3 regions of the Undibacterium sp. RTI2.2 genome follow, and region 2 is predicted to be linked to each of the others. Evidence: predicted binding sites of a transcription regulator. Region 2 holds the regulator's gene; each other region holds the start of a gene.
The links. Region 2 encodes HrcA, which represses chaperone genes, less so after heat shock. Its sites were predicted from a motif close to TTAGCACTCNNNNNNNNNGAGTGCTAA; they were not measured.
Positions count from the first base shown of each region.

Region 1: a site for HrcA is predicted at 1,837-1,863, ahead of groES (co-chaperone GroES). Genes of this name have one in related genera too.
Region 3: a site for HrcA is predicted at 1,565-1,591, ahead of rpoH (RNA polymerase sigma factor RpoH). Genes of this name have one in related genera too.

Region 1 is NZ_JASJXN010000015.1:47,396-55,635, reverse strand. Features, by position in the region: gene QN395_RS10140 (xanthine dehydrogenase family protein molybdopterin-binding subunit) at 1-1,571, shown strand, start outside; gene groES (co-chaperone GroES) at 2,017-2,307, shown strand; gene groL (chaperonin GroEL) at 2,391-4,040, shown strand; gene QN395_RS10125 (carotenoid biosynthesis protein) at 4,593-6,824, shown strand; gene QN395_RS10120 (diguanylate cyclase) at 7,512-8,240, shown strand, end outside.
Region 2 is NZ_JASJXN010000012.1:32,466-40,705, reverse strand. Features, by position in the region: gene QN395_RS08585 (TolC family protein) at 1-1,257, opposite strand, end outside; gene QN395_RS08580 (hypothetical protein) at 1,433-1,984, opposite strand; gene arsH (arsenical resistance protein ArsH) at 2,169-2,903, opposite strand; gene arsC (arsenate reductase (glutaredoxin)) at 2,872-3,309, opposite strand; gene QN395_RS08565 (MIP/aquaporin family protein) at 3,422-4,129, opposite strand; gene QN395_RS08560 (metalloregulator ArsR/SmtB family transcription factor) at 4,126-4,497, opposite strand; gene hrcA (heat-inducible transcriptional repressor HrcA) at 4,947-5,966, shown strand; gene QN395_RS08550 (response regulator) at 6,006-6,425, shown strand; gene fur (ferric iron uptake transcriptional regulator) at 6,480-6,917, opposite strand; gene QN395_RS08540 (outer membrane protein assembly factor BamE) at 7,268-7,873, shown strand; gene dapB (4-hydroxy-tetrahydrodipicolinate reductase) at 7,887-8,240, shown strand, end outside.
Region 3 is NZ_JASJXN010000033.1:21,109-29,348, reverse strand. Features, by position in the region: gene QN395_RS16125 (cell division ATP-binding protein FtsE) at 1-460, shown strand, start outside; gene QN395_RS16120 (cell division protein FtsX) at 514-1,428, shown strand; gene rpoH (RNA polymerase sigma factor RpoH) at 1,659-2,555, shown strand; gene QN395_RS16110 (SCO family protein) at 2,660-3,232, opposite strand; gene cyoE (heme o synthase) at 3,238-4,122, opposite strand; gene QN395_RS16100 (COX15/CtaA family protein) at 4,180-5,271, opposite strand; gene QN395_RS16095 (cytochrome C oxidase subunit I) at 5,280-5,798, opposite strand; gene QN395_RS16090 (SURF1 family protein) at 5,854-6,567, opposite strand; gene QN395_RS16085 (twin transmembrane helix small protein) at 6,630-6,830, shown strand; gene QN395_RS16080 (cytochrome c oxidase subunit 3) at 6,915-7,775, opposite strand; gene QN395_RS16075 (DUF2970 domain-containing protein) at 7,816-8,031, opposite strand; gene QN395_RS16070 (cytochrome c oxidase assembly protein) at 8,044-8,240, opposite strand, start outside.

The DNA.
Region 1 (8,240 bases), on a different contig from region 2:
GCCTCGATGCCAGAGCGAAGTCGACCGGTTCGCAACAATACGGGATCGACACCCATCTGCCCGGCATGTTGACAGCGGTGGTTGCCCGTCCTCCAGTATTCGGCGCCAAAATTGCCAGTGTTGACGATACCGCCGCCAAAGCAATGCGCGGCGTGAAGGCCGTTATCCGCATCCCGGTTGATCGCGGCGGCGAAGGTATTGCCGTGATTGCCGATGGCTACTGGTCTGCCAAGCAAGCCCGTGACGCGCTCAAAATCCAATGGGATAACTCAGCTGTTGAAAAAGCAGATAGTGCGCAATTATTGGTGAGCTACAAAGAGCTGTCGAAACAAACTGGTAAGCTGAAATTTAACGACGATATTTCAAGTATGGCGGCAGCGCCTATGAAGATCGATGCTGAATTCGTCTTCCCATTTTTAGCACACACGCCGATGGAGCCACTCAATTGCACCGTCGCGATCAATTGTGATAAAGCGGAACTATGGGTAGGAACACAAATGCCAGGCATAGACGGTCTTGCAGCGTCAAAAGTCTTGGGAATCCCACCGCAAAACCTCAAGGTCAATGTACAAATGGCAGGTGGTGGATTTGGTCGCCGCGCCGTGCCAACCAGCGATTTTGTGGCGGAAGCATGCACAGTTGCCAAAGCCGCCAAGACCGCAGGATTGACCGCGCCGGTTCGCACGTTGTGGAGTCGTGAAGATGATGTCAAAGGCGGTTACTACCGGCCTATGCATGTGCATCGGGCACAAATCGGTTTTGATGCCAAGGGTAAAATCGCCGGTTGGGATCATGTGGTCGTAGGACAATCGATTCTGGCAGGCACACCGTTTGAAGCCATGATGGTCAAAGACGGGATTGACTCCACCGCACTGGAAGGGATGAAAGAGCCATACGAAATTCCTATGCGTCTGTCAGTACATCATCCCAAAGTCAATGTGCCGGTATTGTGGTGGCGCAGCGTCGGCTCTACTCATACCGCTTTCGTGATGGAGACCTTGCTCGACGAGATTGCAACAATGACCAAGCAAGATCCGGTCGCTTATCGTTTAAGCCTGATCGGCGATCAGCATCCGCGTCATAAAGCCGCCTTACAATTAGCCGTCGCTCAGTCGGGCTATGGTAAAAAAACCTTAGCCAAAGGCCATGCCTGGGGCGTTGCCGTGCATGAATCCTTCCAGACGGTCGTGGCCTATGTCGTAGAAGCCTCGGTTAAAGATGGCACACCAACACTACATAGCGTCACAGCAGGCATCCATTGCAATCTTGCCGTTAATCCTAAGAGTATCGAAGCTCAGGTCCAAGGCGGTGCATTGATGGGTTTATCGATGTGCTTGCCGGGTGCGGCGATCACTCTAAAAGATGGCGTGGTGGAACAAAGTAATTTCGGTGATTATGTCGTACCACGAATTACAGAAATGCCAAAAGTCAGCGTCCATATCGTACCAAGTGCAGATGCGCCGACCGGTATGGGGGAACCTGGATTGCCTCCGCTGGCGCCGGCTTTTGCAAATGCGATTGCTAAAGCGACTGGCAAACGCTTACGCGAATTGCCGTTTAAATTAGCGTAATCATCCTGCGGTAATCACAGCATAAATATAATCGGGGTAGCGTAATCGAATAGATTCGCTATCCCGATTTTTTTCATCGTTGTCGATTTTCTTTTTGCACCATGTAGAGTCGCGCTAAACGGATATTTTTGATGACTTTTTGATTCCAAATCAAAATTAAAAGAAAATTCAACATAACTTCATCATCGATAAGCATCTGATTATTAAAGTATTTTTAATATTTCACCTCAATCAGCCTTGAAATAGGTGTCTTCCGCCCATATAATTAGCACTCGTCGGGAGAGAGTGCTAACAATCTCTGGCCTGTACTTATTTTTGTAGCAACTATTATTTAAATATCATCTTTGTCCGTGAGACACCGGCAACGTTGCAGAGCATCGCAGCACAGTGTCTTACATTATTTTGTAAAACCATTGCTATTTTTAGCTAATCACAAGGAGTTTGTATGAACCTTCGTCCCCTGCACGACCGCATTATCGTCAAGCGTCTGGATCAAGAAACAAAAACAGCATCTGGCATCGTATTGCCTGACGCGGCGGCTGAAAAACCAGATCAAGGTGAAGTTTTGGCGGTTGGTAACGGCAAACAACTCGACGACGGCAAAGTACGTCCATTAGAAGTCAAAGTGGGCGACCGCGTCCTGTTTGGCAAATATTCTGGTCAAGCAGTTAAAGTTGACGGCAATGAAGTTCTGGTAATGCGCGAAGAAGACGTTTTCGCAGTCGTTCAGAAGTAATTCATTTTTTGTGATTCAGTCTGTTATTTACGATGTAATGCAGGCTGAAAACAATATTCCATTCAAGATTCTGGAGATTTAACATGGCAGCTAAACAAGTAATTTTCGGCGATGATGCACGCGCTAAGATCGTCAATGGCGTTAACATCCTCGCTAACGCAGTTAAAGTAACACTGGGCCCTAAAGGTCGTAACGTTGTCCTGGAACGCTCTTTCGGCGCACCTACAGTGACTAAAGATGGTGTTTCAGTCGCTAAAGAAATCGAACTCAAAGACAGATTAGAAAACATGGGCGCGCAGCTCGTGAAAGAAGTTGCTTCACGCACTTCTGACAACGCTGGTGACGGTACAACAACAGCAACTGTATTGGCACAAGCGATTGTTCGCGAAGGTTTCAAATACGTCGCTGCTGGTTTCAACCCAACTGATCTGAAGCGCGGTATCGACAAAGCGGTTACAGCCATCGTTGCTGAAATCAAAGTGTTGTCCAAGCCAACTACAACCAACAAAGAAATCGCTCAAGTTGGTTCGATCTCTGCTAACTCCGATGCAAACATCGGCGACATCATTGCAAAAGCAATGGACAAAGTCGGCAAAGAAGGCGTGATCACTGTTGAAGATGGCAAATCTTTGGACAATGAGCTGGACATCGTTGAAGGTATGCAGTTTGACCGTGGCTACCTGTCACCGTACTTCATCAACAACCCAGAAAAACAATCCGTGATTCTGGAAAATCCGTTCATCCTGTTGTTCGACAAAAAAATCTCGAACATCCGCGATCTGCTCCCGATCTTGGAACAAGTCGCTAAATCCGGTCGTCCATTGCTGATCATCGCAGAAGACGTCGATGGCGAAGCATTGGCCACTCTGGTTGTCAACAACATCCGTGGCATCCTGAAAACTGCTGCAGTTAAAGCGCCAGGTTTTGGTGATCGTCGTAAAGCGATGTTGGAAGATATTGCTATCCTGACTGGCGGCCAAGTGATTGCCGAAGAAGTTGGTCTGACATTAGAAAAAGCGACTTTGGCTGATCTGGGTCAAGCTAAACGTATCGAAATCGGCAAAGAAAACACCACCGTGATTGATGGTGCTGGTCAAGCTGTTGGTATCGAAGCACGTGTAAAACAAATCCGCGCGCAAATCGAAGAAGCAACTTCTGACTACGACCGTGAAAAACTGCAAGAACGCGTTGCCAAGTTGGCAGGCGGCGTTGCTGTGATCAAGGTTGGCGCTGCAACTGAAGTTGAAATGAAAGAGAAAAAAGCCCGCGTTGAAGATGCTCTGCACGCGACTCGCGCAGCGGTAGAAGAAGGCGTTGTTCCTGGCGGTGGTGTTGCTCTGTTGCGCGCACGTCAAGCTGCTGGCGTCATCAAAGGTGACAATCCAGATCAAGAAGCCGGTATCAAACTGGTGTTGAAAGCGATCGAAGCGCCATTGCGTGAAATCGTTGCTAACGCCGGTGGCGAGCCAAGCGTTGTTGTCAACGCCATCATCAACGGCACAGGTAACTTCGGTTTCAACGCTGCTAACGATACTTATGGCGACATGATTGAAATGGGTATTCTGGATCCAGCAAAAGTAACACGCTCTGCTTTGCAAAATGCAGCGTCTGTTGCTGGCCTGATCTTGACAACTGATGCTTTGGTTGCCGAATTACCAGATGACAAATCTGGCGGCATGGGCGGCGGCATGGGCGGTATGGGCGGCATGGGTGGTATGGACGGCATGATGTAATTCCGCAAGGAATAACATCGCTGAACGTGGCGTGCAATACGCCACATCAGTTAAGCAAAAGCTAAGCAAAAAAGCTTCACAGTGAAAACTGTGGAGCTTTTTTTATTTTGTAAGATTAACTGTGTACAGAGTTGGAGGATGGTACGAAGCCATACAACAGCAACCTAATAATAAATATACTCATAGTAGGTATATTTAAATTGTCCATATAATCATTGGACAATAAGCATATTTTTTATAAATTAATGGGGAGTATATTTATTTTAGGATATTCCATACCGTGCCAGGCAAATCGAAAGAGGATAAAACTATTTAGGCAAAACAACCCATCTATGTAAATACAACGTCAATCTGTTGAAAATAAATAATGTTCTTAGAGCAATATTCTTAACAGAGAAATTTATACTTGTACAACGTAAGATTTCTCTAATGCATTCTCATCCGTGTTCAGATGTAGGGCTTAAGCAAAGTTGCTAACCGAGTGACGCAAAAGCAGTTTGCTACAAGTCCTGACATTATTTCAATACCGACTTAAAAGACCATAAAGCCATCATGAAATTACTGTCAGCACATCTACCCGCTATTAGTTACTTTCTATTCGCAGGTTTTTTAATTGCTACCGCTTTACGCACCCACAACGACACTACGATTGCGATTGTTTGTAGCTCTGTTCTCATGTTTGCAATATGTTGGGCCAATGCCATCCATTTGCTTGGTGGCAAAGCAGCACTCAAGTTTGTCGCGATTGCCCTAAGTTTTGGCTGGTTTGCCGAGCAAATGGGGGCATCACATGGCTGGTTTTTTGGTAGCTACACCTACACCGAGGTGCTGGGCTGGCGCTTAGGTGATGTGCCGATGGTGATCCCGCTAATGTGGTTTGCGCTAACCTACTCTTGCTATGTGATCAGCAACCTGATTGTCTGGCGTACACCGCTGGACACTTCCTCCGCTTCCGGCAATATATTGTTCATGTCGTTTTTAGCAGCGATGCTGGTGACTGCATTTGATCTGGGCGCAGACCCGTATATGGTATTCGTACTCAAAGCCTGGATCATGACCAAAACTGATGGCTGGTGGTTTGGCGAAACCATTCAGGGATTTTTTGGCTGGGTCTTTGTATCGTCGATGATTTTACTGACCTTCCGCCTGTCCACCCGGGATGCGATTAAAAAACCCGGTGTGGCGTTTAGCAAACAAGAGGCACTGTTGCCGATGGGTTTATACGCCAGTGGGATGATCTTCCAGTTATTGCTAGGCTACCCTGTAGAAATCCGTAGCATGACCGTGTTTGTAATGGGCATACCTTTGCTGTGCGCCTTTGCTGGCTGGTGGCAATGGACGATAGAACCAGTGCCGCCGTCGGAAAGTAAAGTCAGCGATGAAGAATTAGACCAAGCCCAATATCAGGCTGACCCCTTAGCAGACAATACCATTGCCGCGATTCTCGGCCCTTGGGATGTGGCCACAGAAATCGATTTTTTGCGGGTACATGCCATGCACTGGCAAAAAATTGGCATCATCAATCAACAATTTGAGCAATGGCAATCCAACGCCGCCATCTATCACTGGACACCTGCCAACCCAGCCACGCCTGCCGATATCAGCGCCAACTTACAAAGCTATCTGCACGAAGGGCGTGCGCTACCACCATGGGCAGATCTGGCGCAAATACATCGTGCCGAGACCTTGTTTATCGACTACGGCATGTTGTCGTGCTCTTTGCTTTTTTGCTCTAGCCTACCGCAATGCTATGTCATACCCGACCTGTCGGCGGTGTTGCATATCGCAGGACAATTAGAGAAACACACTGAGTACCGGGTACGCTCCACTGCGGCGATGATCTTCCCTGTCATGTTGGCGGGTGGGTTGACCAAACCAGACGGCAGCGGCGTCGCACAGATCCTTAAAGTACGCCTGATTCACGCCACCATACGTAACTTGATTTTGCATGGCAATCCCGCCGATCTGGTGCTGGCGTTGGGCAATCATCAAAATCAAAATGATGCCGGCGTCATACCGCCACTAGCCGCGGGCGCATTGCCAGAGACCTCCAACAATATGTACCAGGCACTGTTCTCGCATGGCTGGAAGTTAGGCGAAGACGGTCTGCCTTGTAATCAGGAAGAGTTGGCTTACACCCTGCTCACCTTTGGTTATGTATTTTTGCGTAGCCTGCGCACACTGGGCTTAGGATTAGCTCAAGAAGACGAGCTGGCCTATTTGCATACATGGAATGTGGTAGGCCATATTTTAGGGATTCGACGCGAATTAATGGCTGAGACTATGGAACAAGCCGAAGCCCTGTTCAATCAGATGCAAGCCCGTGGTCGCGCAGATCCGATTGACCCCGATCCTCGCCCCGGCCTTGGTATGGCATTGATGAATACGATGGAAGCAATCATCCCTATCCGCTTGATTAAACCTTTTCCGGTGTTAATGACACGCTATTTATGCGGCACCAGAACAGCAAAAGATATTGGTATTGATGGCCGGGTGTCTTTGCTGTCGCGCATGGTGTTTAGTTTGGGTATGTTACTGATCAGGATGACCGATACCGTGGTGCGGCTGTTATTGCCAGAGTTCTCAATCTCACGCTTGATTACTCGCCTGCTGGGCAAGCAATTGATGAGCAAAATTCTGATGGATCAGACTCGTCCTTTAAAACTGCCTGAGCATCTTTTATATTCGGTAAATTCAACGATGGCAGACTGGCAAACCGACCCCAAAGCACCTGCATGGATGAACGCTTTAGAAGCGCGTTTGAGTCAACCCGCAACTAAGTAAGACACTAAGGTAGATACTAAGGCAGAAGATCAGCCAGAAACTAAGCCTGCAAATAAGCTTGCAACAACAGATGCCGTCGACAAAGATCAGCTCCCTTCCACAGCAAGTTAAGTCAGGCTTTGCATAAACAGAGGGGCAATTCTAGGGAGACACGAAGAGGGTAAAAAAAAGGGAATGCAGAACAATGCAAGTCTGGGCGAGATGGGCGAAATCAAGTAGCTAGATTTCGCCCATTCCCATATGCTAACAGTAGTAATTATTTATATACTCCCACGATTTTTTATGAAAAATACCTTATAGTCCAATGATTGTATGGGCAGTATAAATATACTCACCCAAAGTATCTATTTTATGCGCAACTTGTACCCATGTTCATTGAGCCATCCCGGACAAGCTTGCGGCAGCGATTTTATTTAATAGAGACCCAGCGGCAAGCAATGGAATAGACTTATTTTATCGACAATATATTTGGGATGGCGAGTAGTTCACACGGCAGTATTCGCCGCGATGTTGGAAAAAATGCTGCTTGACAGAAAAACCTCAGCGACACGATACTCTTAATTTGGTTTTTCGCTGAACTGACGTACTTGTTCTCACAGGCTTTTTTGCCGCATCCATCTGCAACTCATGACAAGTAAATTGCATAGATTTGCTAAGTCCTTATTGCCTAAGCACCGGCATCCTCCCATGCACCAATTTCAGGTGCTGCGACACTGTATTTCATTCATTTTGCTTGCTGCACTCAGCTTGGGCTATGTTGGTGACGATGCCAATATAAGTTCAGCAGGCGCAACAAATTCCGCGTTTGCACAGAGTCCGGCAAGTACTTCAGGCAAACTCGGAAAAGCCATTAGCAATCAGCAAACAACCCAGCAAACAGCACCGCTACTGCTAATCGATAGCACCCCACTGATCCATGCTTGGTCTGCAATCACCTTCTTGCCAGATGCCAGCGGCAAACTGAGTCTGAATGACGTCATCGCGCTCAGCAATCAGTTCACCATCCCTCTGACAGCAACGGATACCCTGGGCTTGCGCAAAGATGTAGTTTGGTTACGCCTGCCCTTAACTGTTGCCGCCAATGGTGATGGCTTATGGGCTTTAGACATTGACTATCCAGTTCTGAACAAAATTGATGTCTATCTGATGCAAGGCCAAGATATGGTGCAACATCGGCTGCTAGGAAATATGCAACCCTATTCCCAACGCCCGATCACCAGCCGCTCTCACGCCTCCGGTTTACGGCTAAAACCAGGCTTGGACTACGTGATGTTTATGCGGGTAGAAACGATAGGTCCGATGATCTTGCCGATCACCCTGAGCAAGCCCTCCACCTTCCATGCACGCGCGATGGACGAGCAAATGCTGCAAGGCATTTTGACTGGTATCGCACTTTGTCTGTTGCTCTATAGTGTT
Region 2 (8,240 bases):
CCGATAATGCCTGGCGATGTCATAACTGGCGCGATAGTTAGCATAGGCTTCCCTGATTTCAGAGCGGGCTTCCAAAGCAGTCTGGTTGGCTTGATTGACTGCCTGCATGTAGAGCGCCTCCGCTTTGGCAGTACGTGCCGTGCCCCAGTCAAATAGTGGTAACTCTAGGCGTACTTCATAACCATGTTGCGTCGCTTGTTGGTTGGAGGTATTTCGTACGCCACCGAGCTCCAGTACGTTGATAAAGCGGGTAACTTTGTTCAAGCCCAAACTCTCTGCTAACTGCTGCGTATTCAGCTTAGCTGCCTGCACATCCAGTCGTTGGACAACGAGCTTGTTTATCACCGTTGCTTCTTCATCCGATTCAGTCTTAACATCAGTCAGAGTCAAAACATCGGGAAGATCAGGTAAGCGCTCAGGTAGTTTGAAACTCGTTACGCCAGTATTTTCCTCACTGAATTGATCTATTCCAAGCAAGCGAATCAAACGCTCGCGACTGCGGATACGGGCTTGATCCGCACGCGCCAAATTGAGCGCTGCGTCGGAATAAAAGCTGAGTTCACGCGCCTCTTGCAGGGAATTAAAGTTGCCCGCTGCTTTCATGCGCTTGGCCAGTTCTGCGCCGGCTTCGGCAGATCTTTTGACTTGTTGAAGATAGCGTACCGACTCTTCTGCTGCCACTGCGATGAAGTAGGCTTTACGGGTTTCTGCCGCCATGATCAGCATCTCCATCATGACCTGACGCTGGGTTTGCTCAAAGCGATGACGCTCCATTTTGCTAGTGAGTGGCATCGCAATCAAGCGGGCAATATTGAAGCTGATGCCCCGATCAAATTCAACTTCATCACCGCGTCGCAAGCGGCTAAAGCTGAAACCAGGATTGCTCATGCGACCTGCCTGTACCAGATCAGATTCAGCAATGCCCAACGTATCAAATGAGGCCTGCAAGCCTTTGTTATTCAGCAGCGCGAGTTGCACCGCCGCGTCAACCGTTAATGCTTGAGCGAGTAATTCTTTATTGCGGTCGTTGACTTGCTGCCGGTCTACATCACTTTTAATCCACTGCACGTTTTTATGCAGTTTGTCGGTAGCTGTTTGTTGTACAACGGCGAAGCCACCGTCCTGGCTAAATGAGGCGCAGGCAGAGAGCGTGATGCACGCCGTAAATGCCGAGCAGCGTTTTATGTAGCCGCGCGATCGCTTTGGTAATAGATAAATAATGTCCCAATATGCATAGGACGATTTCAGGTAATTCATGCGATACCTCTTGGTTAGTCATCCAGCGAATGGTAGAAATTCCCATTGATGGAGACAGAAAAAAGTAGATTAACTATGGCTTATTTAACTATGGCTTATAGTTTTGGGCTTACAGCATGCGAGTGCTGACACTGTATGACCGCAATGACAAATTGCGGACGCGACAAGACACTGCTTAAGCGAAAAATCGAGGAGGGCGCTCTGGACCGTTGGTAATAAATCCAACGTGGGAGATGGTTTGAAAAGCGATACGTTCAGATGCGGCTGCATTGACTTGCGGTTTGATCGCATCACTCAGAATCACAGCACCGACACAGCAAGCGGCGCAGGCACTACATTTATGTTTGACCGATAGATTGGTATCGCCACTGTGGTGGCTATGGCTATTGTTGCTGGCTGTATTACTCACAGTATTACTTAATGCATTGTTCACCTGATCGCTTAGCATATCGTGATGCATTTCATCATGCATAACTTGCTGATCTGATGGACTTGCGTGTTGTTGCATTGGGTGTGATGGGTTCATATGATGCTGACTGCCGCACATCAGCATAGACGCCGCCGCCAAACCTTGCAGCGGGATCGCAATCATCAATATCCATAATAAGAATAGTCTGACGGGCTTTTTCATATGGCGACGATTATAGCGGGAAAATACGCTAGCGGACATCGCGCCAGTGTTGATGCGATTCCATTTGGTTTCTGTTTTGATCTCAGTCCGCTGCACAATTGCCTATGGGTTATTAATATACTGTCATATGTATATATAGAGTGTCCATATAAAGTCTGGACGATAAGAGATATTTTATAAAAAATAGGGGGAGTATATTTTTTTACGTAAGAATGTAGTGCTGGATGATTTTGCCGTATGTCGGTTAATTCAGATGGACGTCACGTTTTCTAATCGGTCTTTATATCGATCCTTGGTTCACACGTTTAGACAAAGCCTCGGCACTCTCTTTACGTTCGCTGTATCGATCCACCAGATACGGTGCGACATCGCGGGTCAGCAGCGTGAACTTCATCAACTCTTCCATCACATCCACCACACGGTCGTAATACGCTGATGGCTTCATCCGTCCCGCATCATCGAATTCTAAAAATGCTTTGGCGACTGATGATTGATTGGGTATCGTCAGCATACGCATCCAGCGACCCAAAATGCGCAACTGATTGACAGCATTGAACGATTGCGATCCGCCGGAAACTTCCATGACTGCCAGCGTTTTACCCTGTGTCGGACGCACAGCGCCGATTGACAGAGGAATCCAGTCTATCTGCGCTTTCATAATCCCGGTCATCGCGCCATGGCGTTCTGGCGAGCACCAGACCATGCCTTCCGCCCACAAAGATAAATCACGTAACTCTTTGACCTTGGGATGATCCTCTGGCGCGCCGTCCGGTAAAGGCAAGCCTTGTGGATCGAATACGCGTACCTCACCACCCATCGCTTCTAACAAACGAGCCGCCTCCAGCGTTAGTAATTTGCTATACGAGCGCTCGCGTAGCGAACCATACAACAGTAAAAAACGCGGCGCATGTGTGGCAGGCGCTGCGGGTCTTAACTGTGTATTGTCAGGTACTGTAAATAAGTCCTGATCCAGATTAGGCAGATCATTTAGCTTGGACACGGCGAGCCTCGTTATCAATCAATTCGATCACTTTTTCGCCATCTTCTTTGACGAATTCACCCAGTTGCGGTGACGGTAAAATATCTAACACCAGTTCGGACGGTCTGCATAGCTTAGCTCCCATTGGCGTGACGACAATCGGGCGGTTGATCAGGATGGGATGGGTCAACATAAAGTTGATTAGCTCATCGTCAGTCCATTTGCTGTCGTCCAATTTGAGCTCTTCGTACGGCGTCCCTTTTTGTCGTAGCAAGTCACGTACCGGGATGCCCATGGCCGCAATTAACTCCAGCAATTTATCGTGACTTGGCGGCGTGATCAGGTATTCAATGACTTCTGGCTCGATGCCGGTATTGCGTATTAAGGCCAGCGTATTGCGCGAGGTGCCGCATTTGGGATTGTGATAAATCGTGATCGTCATGGAAGTCCGCCTAGGTAATTAAGTGATTAAGTAATTAAGTAATAGTTAGCTTAAAAAATATTGCGAGTAGCCGGAATGATTTAAGCAAAATCGTTGGGCGCAAGCTTGCTTGCTATGCTTTTACTTCTGACAGCGGTGCTGGATAAAGCCAGCAAAATAGCAGCGTTGCAGCGGCCGCCCCCAGCAACTGAGCAGCGATAAAGCCCGGCGTATCTGCCGGTCTGATTCCTGCAAAGGTATTGCTCGCGGCACGCGCCAGGGTCACTGCCGGATTGGCAAACGAGGTCGAGGAGGTGAACCAATACGCTGCTGTGATGTAAGCGGCAACGGCAAATGGCGTTGTATTAGGCTTGCTGCGCGAGCAGCCGATGATGGTGGCAATCAAACCAAAGGTCGCAACAAACTCACTCCACCACTGGCCAGCGCCAGTTCGTACATGTGTTGATGCAAAAAATAATGGATCATCAAACATGTAATGTGCAGCTGCCACACCCGCAAATGCCCCCACAATTTGAACGGCGATATAAGCTAACAATTCTGATGAGGGCAAATTTTTTTGCCATGCTTCGGATAGGCTGACTACCGGATTAAAATGCGCACCCGATACCGCGCCAAACATCAAAATCAAGGCAACTAAACCAGCCCCGGTCGCTATCGCATTCGCCAGCAGAGCGATTGCAACATTACCAGCGGACAAGCGTTCGGCCATGATGCCAGAGCCGATCACAATCGCGAGCAAAAACGCCGTACCCAGACCTTCGGCGACCAGACGTCGGGATAAGTTCGCTTTGATCCGATTATTAGCGGAGATTTGGGTCATAGGTTTGCAGTACTGCCGCGATTATTCTCTCGCTCGGTGACTTGCTGATCCATCGGTGCGCAGGTCGCATTTGGAGAGCAAGGATTTCCGCCACAGCAGTTTTCCGTCAAAAAGCTGATCAGATCATTCATCACCGTAAAATTGGCGGCGTAAATCATAAATCGCCCATCTTGTTGCACCGTGATCAAACCGGCATGCATCAGCTCTTTTAGATGAAAGGATAAAGACGATGGCGCAATGCCAAGGAGTTCGCTGATTTTGCTGGCGATGACGCCGCTGGGGCCACTTTGGACTAGCAAGCGGAAGATCGCCAGGCGGGAATCTTGGGCAATCGCGGCGAGGGCGCTAACAGCTTGTTTCGTTTCCATATTTAATTCCCCTTGTTTTAACCCAGATTTTCCATTAGACCGCTACCACTTCGCAAAAAACGCAGACGGCGTGTAGTCTTCAGAGGGATAACACCACCGCGATTTGAGTGGGAGCGCTACAGCGACAATTGCACCTTTGGCGAACTGCCTGGCGTTGTTGCCCCTCCTGGCAAGATGCAGCTTGCGTCGTCGTCGCGTCTAGCCAGTCAGTCCGCCAAAGACACACTTGTCGCTGTTCCAATGGAAAATCTGGGTTTAATTTTCTATTTAATTTCGATAATTCTATATTAATTGAAATATCAAAGTAAACAGATATTATGAAGATGCAGCGAGGGAAAATTTGAGAATTGCATTAAAAGCACCAAATAATAAGCGTCTTGCTTCATTGCAAGCGAATATGGGTTTATATTTCTATGTCATTGATTACAACGCTCGCATAGAATACAAACATGCAACTCGATATTCGCGCACAAACATTACTTAAAGCTCTGGTAGAACGCTACATCGCTGATGGTCAGCCGGTGGGTTCGCGGGCGCTCTCAAAAATTTCTGGATTGGAGTTGTCTCCTGCCACCATTCGTAATGTGATGGCAGATCTGGAAGAAATGGGCTTTGTCGCCAGCCCGCATACGTCGGCGGGACGGATTCCGACCCCGCGCGGGTACCGCGTGTTTGTGGACAAACTACTGACCGTGCAGGAATTTGATGGCACTGCGCTGGAGTCGCGTATGCAAGCGAGCGTGTTTTCTAATTCCCCACAAAAAATTATTTCTAACGCGGCTCAGGTGTTGTCGTCGCTATCGCAATTTGCAGGTGTAGTCATGACCCCGCGGCATGAATCAACATTCCAGCAAGTCGAGTTTTTACGCTTATCTGAAAAGCGGATTTTGCTGGTCGTGGTCGCGCCCAATGGCGAAGTGCATAACCGCTTGCTGCTGACCGATGTTGATTACAACTCCTCGCAATTGGTGCAGGCCGCGAATTATCTGAATCAAAATTTTGGTGGATTGAGTTTTGAAGACGCTCGCTTACGTATCAACACTGAATTACGCCAATTGCAAAACGATATGACGCGCCTGATGCAAGCGGCGGTCGAAGCGGGCAGTGATGCGATGTCAGATCAGTCGGACGAGGTGGTGATTTCGGGCGAGCGCAATTTGCTCAATGTGCAGGACTTGTCGAATAATATGACTTCTTTGCGTAAGTTATTTGATATGTTCGAGCAAAAAACCGGACTGATGCAATTGCTGGACGTGTCTAGTAAAGCGACCGGGGTACAAATTTTTATCGGAGGCGAATCGCAACTCGTACCGATGGATGAAATGAGTATTGTCACTGCGCCTTATGGCGTGAACGGTAAAATTGTCGGCACGCTTGGGGTGATAGGGCCAACTCGTATGGCTTATGAACGTGTTATTCCTATTGTTGATATCACTGCAAAGCTACTCTCAAATGCGCTAAGTCAATAGCCGATATCCAGTATCCAAATTCCAAATAATGAGGTTGTTATGAACAACAAAAATATCTCTGTTTTAATTGTTGACGACAATGATATGACTCGTGAGGTTTTACGGGTAGTACTGCGCAGCGAGGGTTATAACGTCGTTGGCGATGCTTCTGATGGTGGGTCGGGTTTGGAAATGGCGATCAAACTCAATCCGCAAATTATTCTATTGGATGTAGTTATGCCTAAAATCGGCGGCTTAGAAATATTGCCAAAAATGAAGGAAGCATTGCCAAATGCGATGATTTTGATGGTGACTGCGAATAAAGATCAAGCCACGGTGACGGAGGCTGTTAAAGCCGGTATTCACGGCTATATCGTAAAACCTTTTAATTCACAGCGAGTGATTGATGCAGTGGCAGGGGTAGTAGAAAAAATTCGTAAGCAAAATGCTAGCAGCGAAAATACCAGTAGCGACGTTTGAGTACGAATTTGATCAGTAAATATCAGTAGAAGCTGATACTTGTGTTCTCATTTTTTATGATTTGCGATTTCTGTGTTCGCAATTTTGTTTGGTGCAATGACCATACATCGCTAGCGAATGTTCAGCAATAGTAAAGCCACGCTCCAGTGCAACGGCATGTTGTTGCTTCTCAATTTGCTCGTCATAGAACTCTTCTACCAAACCGCAGTCCAAACAGACCAAATGGTCGTGATGCGAACCTTCGTTTAGTTCAAAGATGGCTTTGCCGGTTTCAAAATGATTACGATTTAACAATCCGGCTTGTTCGAACTGGGTTAAAACCCGATATACCGTCGCTAAACCGACATCCATATTTTCATTCAGCAGAATTTTATAAACATCTTCCGCTGTCAGATGGCGAACTGGGCTACTTTGGAAAATTTCTAAAATTTTCAGCCTTGGCAAAGTCGCTTTCAGGCCGCTGGATTTGAGATTGGGAGTGGTATTCGTCATGTTTTCGGTCAAAAAGAGTGTATCTGCTTTATGATATCGGGTTTAGAGCTTAACTCAAAGCGAATCTCAGCATAATCCCGGCGTAATTTCAGGGTGGTTTTTTGGGGTTTTAATCGACGTATATCAAGCTTGCATCAGTGAGTGATTTCATTATGCTGCTTTATTCTAAGATTCTTTCGCGCTGTATTTGTGTTCTTTGTGTAGGCTCTCACTTAAGTTGCCACCTAAGTTACTACCCAAGTAACGCCAAAGTTAAACGTAATAAATTAGTAAGTAAGATTGATATAAGCTGTTTGAATTAATTATTTTTTGCAAACTGTACACCGTTGCACATCACATTGAGGTTATTTATGCGATTGTTGTTTTCTGAAGTATCCCGAGGTACCGCGCAAGGTTTGACTGCTCTCGCTTTGGCGTTTGGTGTAGTTGGTGTCTCTGGCTGCGCTATGCTCAATCCTATGGTGGATACACCGCCAGTGACCAAGCTCCCTAGTTCCACTGACTCCGCAGTGACGGATGCTGGTAACAAAGACGGCGCCAAACTCAATTCTGCTGATGGCGCACAAAAAACGACGCCAACAGGCGTATCCAAATTTTTAGGTTACATCTCGCCTTACCGGATTACGATTCAGCAAGGTAACTTTGTCTCGCAAGAAATGGTATCGCAACTTAAAGAAGGCATGACCCGTGAGCAAGTCCGGTTTTTGCTGGGTACGGCATTATTGACCGATATGTTCCACGAAGACCGCTGGGACTACCCGTTCCGTTTATTAAAGCCGAACGGCGAATTACTCACCAGCCGCGTGGCGGTATTTTTTAAGAACAATACTGTGCAACGTTTTGAGGGTGGTAATTTGCCCAACGAAAAAGACTACTTAGCCAATATTACGACTTCTGCAATTGGTGTGAGAGCTGAATCTTCTATCCTGACGACGGATAAAGATAAGAAAAAATAATCAAGGTATTCCGATGACAGTATTAAAAATCGCCGTGACCGGTGCATCTGGTCGCATGGGTAAAATGTTGATCGAGACCATCACTGCGGCAGATGATGTTGCACTGGTCGGCGCACTGGATTTGCCTGGATCGCCTGCTTTGGGGGCTGATGCCGGTGCCAGTTTAGGCAAGCCAGTTGGCGTTTTAATTGAGTCTGATTTGTCGACGGCTTTGGCAGATGCTGATTGTCTGATCGACTTTACCCGTACTGAAGGCACCTTAACGCATCTGGCTTACTGCGCGGAACATGGCATTAAAATGGTTATTGGTACGACGGGTTTTGATGATGAAGGTAAAGCAGCGATTGCCGCTGCAGCGCAAAAAACG
Region 3 (8,240 bases), on a different contig from region 2:
CATTCCTTATCTACGCCGCAAACTGGGTCTGATTTTGCAGGACAAAGGCTTGCTGTTAGACCGTAGCGTGCTGGCAAATGTCATGTTGCCGCTGATCGTCGTCAGCGCTTCTGCCAGCGAGGCAGAAACCCGTGCCCGCACTGCGCTAGAAAAAGTAGGCTTGGCGGATAAAGCGGATGCTATGCCCCTGGCCTTGTCAGGCGGCGAGCAACAACGGGTTGCTATCGCCCGTGCGATTGTCAATCGCCCGCAAATCATTCTGGCAGATGAACCTACCGCTTTTCTGGACAGAGAGAATGCAAACAAAGTCATCAACGCGCTCAAAGCCTTCCAGAGTGCCGGCGTGACTTGTATTATCTCTAGCCATGATGAACAGTTTTTAGATCAGGCCAGCCGCGTGATTTATTTAAATCATGGGCAACTGTGCGACTCCTGGCAATCATCCTATATGGCGGCATAAATTGATCCAATCTCAAGAAACACCTCAAGTCTGAAGCAACAGGAAAAAATTATATGACCGTCTGGTTTCGTCAGCATTTGTTTGGCTTAAAAAGTGCGTTGGCTCATCTACGCGCCAGCCCTGGCAATTTCTTATTTAACGTTCTAGTGGTCGCGATTGCCTTGGCGTTGCCGATTGCCGGATTAACGCTGATCGAAAATATTCGCCCGATTTCAACCCAGCTCTCGATTGAGCCAGAGATCAGTGTATTTTTGACACCAGACACACCACGCGCCGACGCGATAGCATTAGCTTTGCCAATCAAAAAACTACTGAAAGATGCCAATGTCAGTGCCAAACTCACTTTTGTGACCAAGGACAAAGCATTAGCGGCAATGGAAGAAACCTCCAGCCTGGCAGAGGTCTTATCGACTCTGGGCGGAAATCCTCTACCAGACGCCTATGTGTTATCACTATCCAACTCAGATGCCAACCGGGTAGAGTTTCTGACAGTGCAGTTAAAAAGTCTGCCAGGAGTTGATGTGGTTCAAGTTGATTCAGCTTGGGTAAAACGGCTGGCAGCTTTAGTGCAAGTTTTACAATTATCCTTACTATTTTTGGCGGTTACATTGAGCGTGGTGGTGATCGTGGTGATTTTTAACGCTACGCGTCTGCAAGTGATCTCCCATCAGGCTGAAATTGCAATAGCCCGTCTGCTTGGCGCGACCAATAGCTTTATTCACCGGCCCTATTACTACACAGGCGCGCTACTGGGATTGCTCGCTGGCTGCGCCGCATTGGCACTGATTGCGGTGTCTCTGCGTCCGCTGAATCAGGCAATTGCAGAATTCGCCAAACTCTATGCATCGGAATTCCACCTGGTGCCGCTAGGATTGTTGGCTAGCCTCGCCTTGTTAGCGACTAGTGTGGTGCTCGGGCTATTTGGTGCTTTTCTATCGGTACGCCGACAACTCGCACGCGCTAGCTAAACCTTAATTCAACAAGACTTAAGCAAAACTGCTGCAACTTTTCTAAGTTTCCCTGCTCTAAATTAATATAGCTATTTCGTACAAGCAATCAAAACTCAATAGCGATCAATTAGCTTAAGCATATAAATTTGGAGTATTAGCACTCAATCCAAGAGAGTGCTAATATAAGGGCTTGAAATGTCTGATTTAGCCCAAAAGTCACGCTAAATAGACGGCAATAAGGAGGAAGAATGAATCAATCATCGACATCTGTGATGCCAACTTCGGATAGCACAGCGCTTGCACTCGGTTTTACTGGCACGCTGGGCAATATCGACGCCTATATCTCGGCAGTCAACCGTCTGCCTATGCTGACGCATGAGCAAGAAATTGATCTCGCCAAACGTCTCACACAAAATAATGACCTGAGTGCTGCCCAGCAACTGGTTATGTCGCACTTGCGTCTGGTAGTGTCCATCGCTCGCGGCTACTTAGGTTATGGTTTACCACATGCAGACTTAATCCAGGAAGGCAATATCGGCTTGATGAAAGCCGTTAAACGCTTCGATCCAGATCAAGGTGTCCGTCTGGTGTCGTACGCGATGCATTGGATCAAGGCAGAAATGCATGAATACATCCTGAAAAACTGGCGCTTAGTCAAAGTAGCGACGACTAAAGCACAGCGCAAACTGTTTTTTAATCTGCGCAGCCATAAAGAGGGTTTGGATTCGATGTCGCCAAAACAGGTAGACGCTCTGGCAAAAATTCTGGACGTGAAGCGTGAAGAAGTCATCGAGATGGAAATGCGCCTGTCAGGTCGCGACATTGCTTTAGATGCGCCAACCGATGACGAAGATGATAAATTTGCGCCTATCGCCTACCTGAAAACAGAATCTGAAGAGCCGACTCGTGTACTAGAGTCACGTCAGCGGGATCGTCTGCAAAGCGAAGGCTTGGAAACAGCATTATCCAAACTAGATGCACGTTCACGCCATATCGTTGAATCTCGTTGGTTAAAAAACGATGACGGCTCAGGCGCAACTTTGCATGAATTGGCTAGCGAATACGGCGTATCAGCAGAACGTATTCGCCAGATTGAAAGTGCAGCATTGAAGAAAATGAAAGGCGCTTTAGCGAGCTTTGCTTAACTAGCTAACGGCACAGAAGGCATAGAAAAAAAGGCGCTCAGTTCTGAACTGAGCGCCTTTTTTATTAACAGGACTTACGCAGCTAGGGCAGTTTTGCGTAAGTCCTATTGAAGTAATATTTTCAAATCATGAACAATAGCATCGGTGCTTTGCCCGTTACGTACAAATAAACGAATCCGTCCCTCAGGGTCAAACACATACGTACCAGCAGTGTGATCCATGGTGTAAGAACTTGGCGTCGAACCTGGTGCTTTTTGATAGAACACTTTAAATTCTTTTGCTACTTTGGCAGTCGCAGCAGCATCGCCATACAAACCTAAAAACCGGGAATCAAAGTTAGGAACATAAGCGGCAAGCAAGGCTTGCGTGTCACGTTCAGGGTCGATAGTAACAAACAAGACCTGAACCTTATCGGACGAACTTCCAAGCTGCTTCATGACCGTAGCCATCTCTGCCATTGTCGTAGGACAAACATCGGGGCACTGGGTATAACCAAAAAATATTGCTACTGCTTTACCTTTAAAGTCGGCCAAGGTGCGGGCTTTGCCATTGTGATCTGTTAGCGCAAAATCTTTGGCGTAGTCTAATCCCGTCAGATCAGTGTTCATAAATTGGGGTGCTGGTTTATCGCAAGCAGACAAACACAACACCAATATAATTCCGATTAAACGCAGCATAGTAGTCATAATTTTATGTAGTGATCGACCAATAAGGCTGCAAATAGCAGCGATAAATATACAATCGAAAAGGTAAAAGTTTTACGTGCTAAGGCATCGTCATAGTGACGATAAATACGCCATGCGTACCATAAGAAAATGGCACCCAAAATCACTGCGCTGGCAAGATAGATAAGACCACTCATATGCACCGCGTAAGGCAACATCGTGGTAGCGAATAAAGCAATCGTATAAAGCCAGATATGGAAACGAGTAAATTCTAAACCATGCGTAATCGGCAACATCGGCAAACCTGATTTGGCGTAATCATCGCGACGGTACATCGCCAAAGCCCAGAAATGTGGTGGCGTCCAGACAAAGATAATCAATACCAGCAGCCATGCCTGCATAGGAACATCGTTAGCAATCGCGGCCCAGCCTAGCGCCGGCGGCATCGCACCGGATAATCCGCCAATCACGATGTTTTGTGGCGTGGCTGGCTTCAGAATAATCGTATAAATCACGGCATAACCGACAAAGGTGATGAAGGTGAGCCACATCGTCAGCGGATTTACCAGCGCGTACAAAACCCACATACCAAGACCGCCAATCACGCCAGAAAAAATCAAAATCTGCATCGGCCCGATTTCACCCTGTGCCGATGCGCGGCGAGCGGTACGCGCCATGCGAGAATCTATCTCACGTTCAACCAGACAATTAATGGCGAATGCAGCACCAGCCAACAACCAGATACCGATCGTAGCAGCGACCACCAAGCGCCAGTCAGGCAGATCAGGCGTCGCCAAAAACATACCAATCACCGCACAAAAAACGGCCAATTGCGTCACACGAGGCTTGGTCAAAGCCCAGTACTGGGCGTATCGGTTAGAGGGAATACTAAGTGACGTCATATTGAACTAAAGAGAGGGGACATACACGATGTCAGGCCGATTTCAGGCACATATAACTTAGACGTTTTTCAAATGCCTGGCGCGGTAGTTTAACATGGTCAGCAATAGCAACAGCAGCGCAGCTCCACCGTTATGCAAAACCGCAATAAAAAGCGGCCAGGAAAAGTAGACTGTAGATACACCACTCAAAAATTGTATGGTAATCACCAGCAATATCTTTTTGCCCAAGGACGACAAGCCCTTGGTTTTACTGGCTTTATATCCAACCCAAGCAACGACCGCAATGACCAGCAGAGCAAAATTCCTATGCACCCAATGTACAGCAACCAGTGCCTGAAACGGTAAATAATCACCTGCCATGGTTTGACCTAATTTGCGCCACAGAGAGAATCCGTGGTTAAAATCCATATCAGGTATTATCTGTCCATTACACGAAGGGTAATCTTGACAGGCTAGTGCAGCGTAGTTAGTACTAACCCATCCTCCCAAAGCAATTTGCATCACAACGAAAATCAATGCAACAGTTGCTGGCAATATGATTGGGCTCATACTTGCATTAATCACGCTGGCATTGCTCTCCCTCGATACAGCTTGCAAGGCATGACTTTGTTGTGCATGCAAGTATGCCAGCATAGCGAGCAAGCCCATTGCCAACAACAAATGTGTGGTCACGATAATGGGCTGCAATTTAAGTGTCACCGTCCAGGCGCCAAACGCACCTTGCACGCAAACCAGCAGTAATAAAACCGTAGGCAAAAAGACCGAGTTTTTTGTACTTTTACGATGCCACCAGGCGATAATCATCTGAGCCAAAATCAGGACACCCACACTCATCGCAAGGTAGCGATGAATCATCTCGATCCAGGCTTTAGTGACCGTTACAGGGCCATGCGGCATTGCCGTTTGGGCAGCCTGAATTGCACTATGCGACTGAAATGGGTTAGCCTCGCCATAACAACCCGGCCAATCAGGACAACCCAAGCCAGAATCAGTGAGTCTGGTAAACGCCCCAAACATAATCAGATCAAAAGTCAGAAATAAAGTAACAGCAATTAACTTGCGATATTTATTTTGATCGGCTGACACCCAAACCAGACTTAATGGCAAAACCGCTATGAGTAAGCCAGTGATGAGTAATTGTATCCACATAATCTGATCTAACCGATGGCAGAAGCGCGCAATAATTTACTGATGTCTTTTTTTATCTTATTGGGATCAGCATCTTTAGGAAAGCGCATCATCAGATTACCCAGAGGGTCAATCATATAAATATGATCGCTAATTTGTGTATTTGCATCGACAGGCAGCCATTTTTTTAACTTGTCTGCAGATACTTTCAGCATGTGCGTTCCATCATATTCGCGGATCAACACAGTATCAATCGGTTGATCATCCGTAATCAACCAAACTCTTTCCATCCTATCCATTTCTTTGCCTTGCGCCAGACGCAGCTGACGCATGTCGTACATCTTTTTTTGGCATGCAGTAGCACAAGAGCCACTATCAATTTGCAGCATTAACCACTTACCTTTGTAAGCACTCAATTCCTTTGATTCACCGCCCAGCAAGACGCTATCCAACTTTGGAATAGGATAAAGACGAGGATCGAGAATTGCGCCGTAATTAGTCCGACCTTCTGGTTTGATCACAAAATAAAACAAATACGACAGTAGCATTGGTGCAGCACAAACAGCTAAGACCAAAAAAAGTTTCCAGCGACCTGCATGTTGATTATTTATTTTTTCCACGACGATATCCTGTTACTACAAAAAAAATTACTGCCATTAAGGACAGTGCGTACCATTGAAATTCATATGCTCTATGCTTATCCGAACCAGACGATGGTAAAGGCCAATCACGTTGCAAACCGTCATCTGATAATGAAGTTTGTTCTACGACAAACTCCTGTACTTTCCATCCAGTTTTTTTAGCTAAATCTCCAGGGTTCAGGTTTTGAATAATAGCACCCGGCTTCAAACCGCCCATCTGTCCTAGCTGCATGACATGTCCAAAATTTTCCAGCAAAACGCCCTCAATGGTGATCGGCTGATTTGGGGTGATTAATGGCTTCATACGGGTACGTTCATTTGCATCACGAGGTTGCCATCCTCTCCCTATAAGAACATATTTGTCTGTGCCCTGTATTTTAAATGGCATCACGACATAGAATCCTGCGACACCGTGTAGAGGACGATTATCCAAATAAACTGGCCACTCCGCTTCAAACTGACCCGTTAAGCTGACACGTCTATAGCTTGATTCTGGAAGTCTTGGTTCAAATGTACCAAGCACCAACGGAGGCATCTGCCCACGTTGTTCTAGGGCCTGTGCTATCAATTCTTTTTCCAACGCTCTTCTGCTTTGCCATTGCCCCAAGCTCACTCCAAGTATAACCAGAGCGATTGTGACAACCAAGGGAATCAAGCGAAATCTAAACTTGTTCATCTTTCAAATAGCGCATTAAAATTAAGCATTACAATGAGGGTTTGGTTAATTGGCAGGACAATATGAAAATTCTAGTCGCAATCGCTTTTTTCCTGATTATCTTTAGCATGGGTTCAGCATTAGTTTTTTTGATGAAAGATAAGGGAAAAAGTAACCGTACGGTAAAAGCTCTGGCATTCAGAGTTGGATTTTCGATCAGCTTGTTTTTATTGATATTACTCGCTAATCATTTTGGACTGATACAACCTACAGGCATCCGCTAGCCTTATGGATTGAGACTCATCAACAGATGAGACATTAACAAAAAGCCGCACATTGTGCGGCTTTTTGTTAATGTGAAATAAGGACTACAACCAGTAAACTACAACATACAAGCCGAGCCAGACTACGTCGACAAAATGCCAGTACCATGCAGCGCCTTCAAAAGCGAAATGCTGCTCAGGCGTGAAATGACCTTTCAACACGCGGTACAAAACTACCGATAACATAATCGCACCCATCGTTACATGGAAGCCATGAAATCCAGTTAGCAAGAAGAAAGTCGAACCGTAGATACCTGAAGTCAGTTTCAAATTCAGATCATGGTAAGCCTCGATATATTCGTAAGCCTGGCATCCCATAAAAACTGCGCCCAACAAAATCGTAGCAAACAACCAGATCGCAGTTTGCGTTCTGTGTCCTGCACGCAGAGCATGGTGCGAGAGAGTCAGTGTTACACCCGACGTCAAGAGCAAAGCTGTATTAATAGTTGGAATAGGAAACGGCGTCATTGTTTTAAACGCTTCAATGGTTCCTGCCGGACCTGTGTTACCCCAGTGTGCTGCAAAATCTGGCCATAAGACTTTATGATCGAGATCTGCTAACCAAGGCATAGAGATGCTACGAGCATAGAATAGTGCACCAAAGAATGCGCCGAAAAACATCACCTCGGAAAAAATAAACCAGCTCATGCTCCAACGGAAAGAAACATCGATACGAGCGCTGTATTTCCCGCCTTCCGACTCAGCAATTGCATCACCGAACCAGTTGTACAGAACAACCAACGTAAGAAAAATACCTGCAAAATTTAAATACGCACCCCATGTCACACCATTAACCCATGCTGAAGCGCCCAACATGGTCAACAATAAAGACGTGCCGCCAAGAACTGGCCATTTGGACGGACCCGGCACAAAGTAATATGGTGCGTTAGCGTGTTGAGAACTCATTTCCATCTCCCGATACAATTTTTAGACTTAATTTCTTACTTTATTTTGCTACGACACTTTTAACTATTAACACCAGTATCGTTATGAAGATAATCGCTCCGAGTATGCCAGCGAGTATTACGTGAACAGGATTTAGTTGCGCTGCATCCTGTTCATAATCAGATTTTTTGCGTATTCCTAGAAATGACCAGAATACTGCCTTCATCGTTACAAAAAATGAAGCTTTACGCTTACTTGCCTGCTTTAGCTCACCCATAATCAGCCTTGATTAACCCTTAGGTACTGCATCGACTGCTGCAGTTTTTGGTTTGCCACCAACCTCAAAAAATGTGTACGACAAGGTTATTGTCTTCACTTCTTTAGGCAATTCAGGGTCGATATAAAACACTACAGGCATTTGTCTTGCCTCGTTTGCCTCTAATGTTTGCTGCTTAAAACAAAAGCATTCCATTTTTTTAAAGTAGG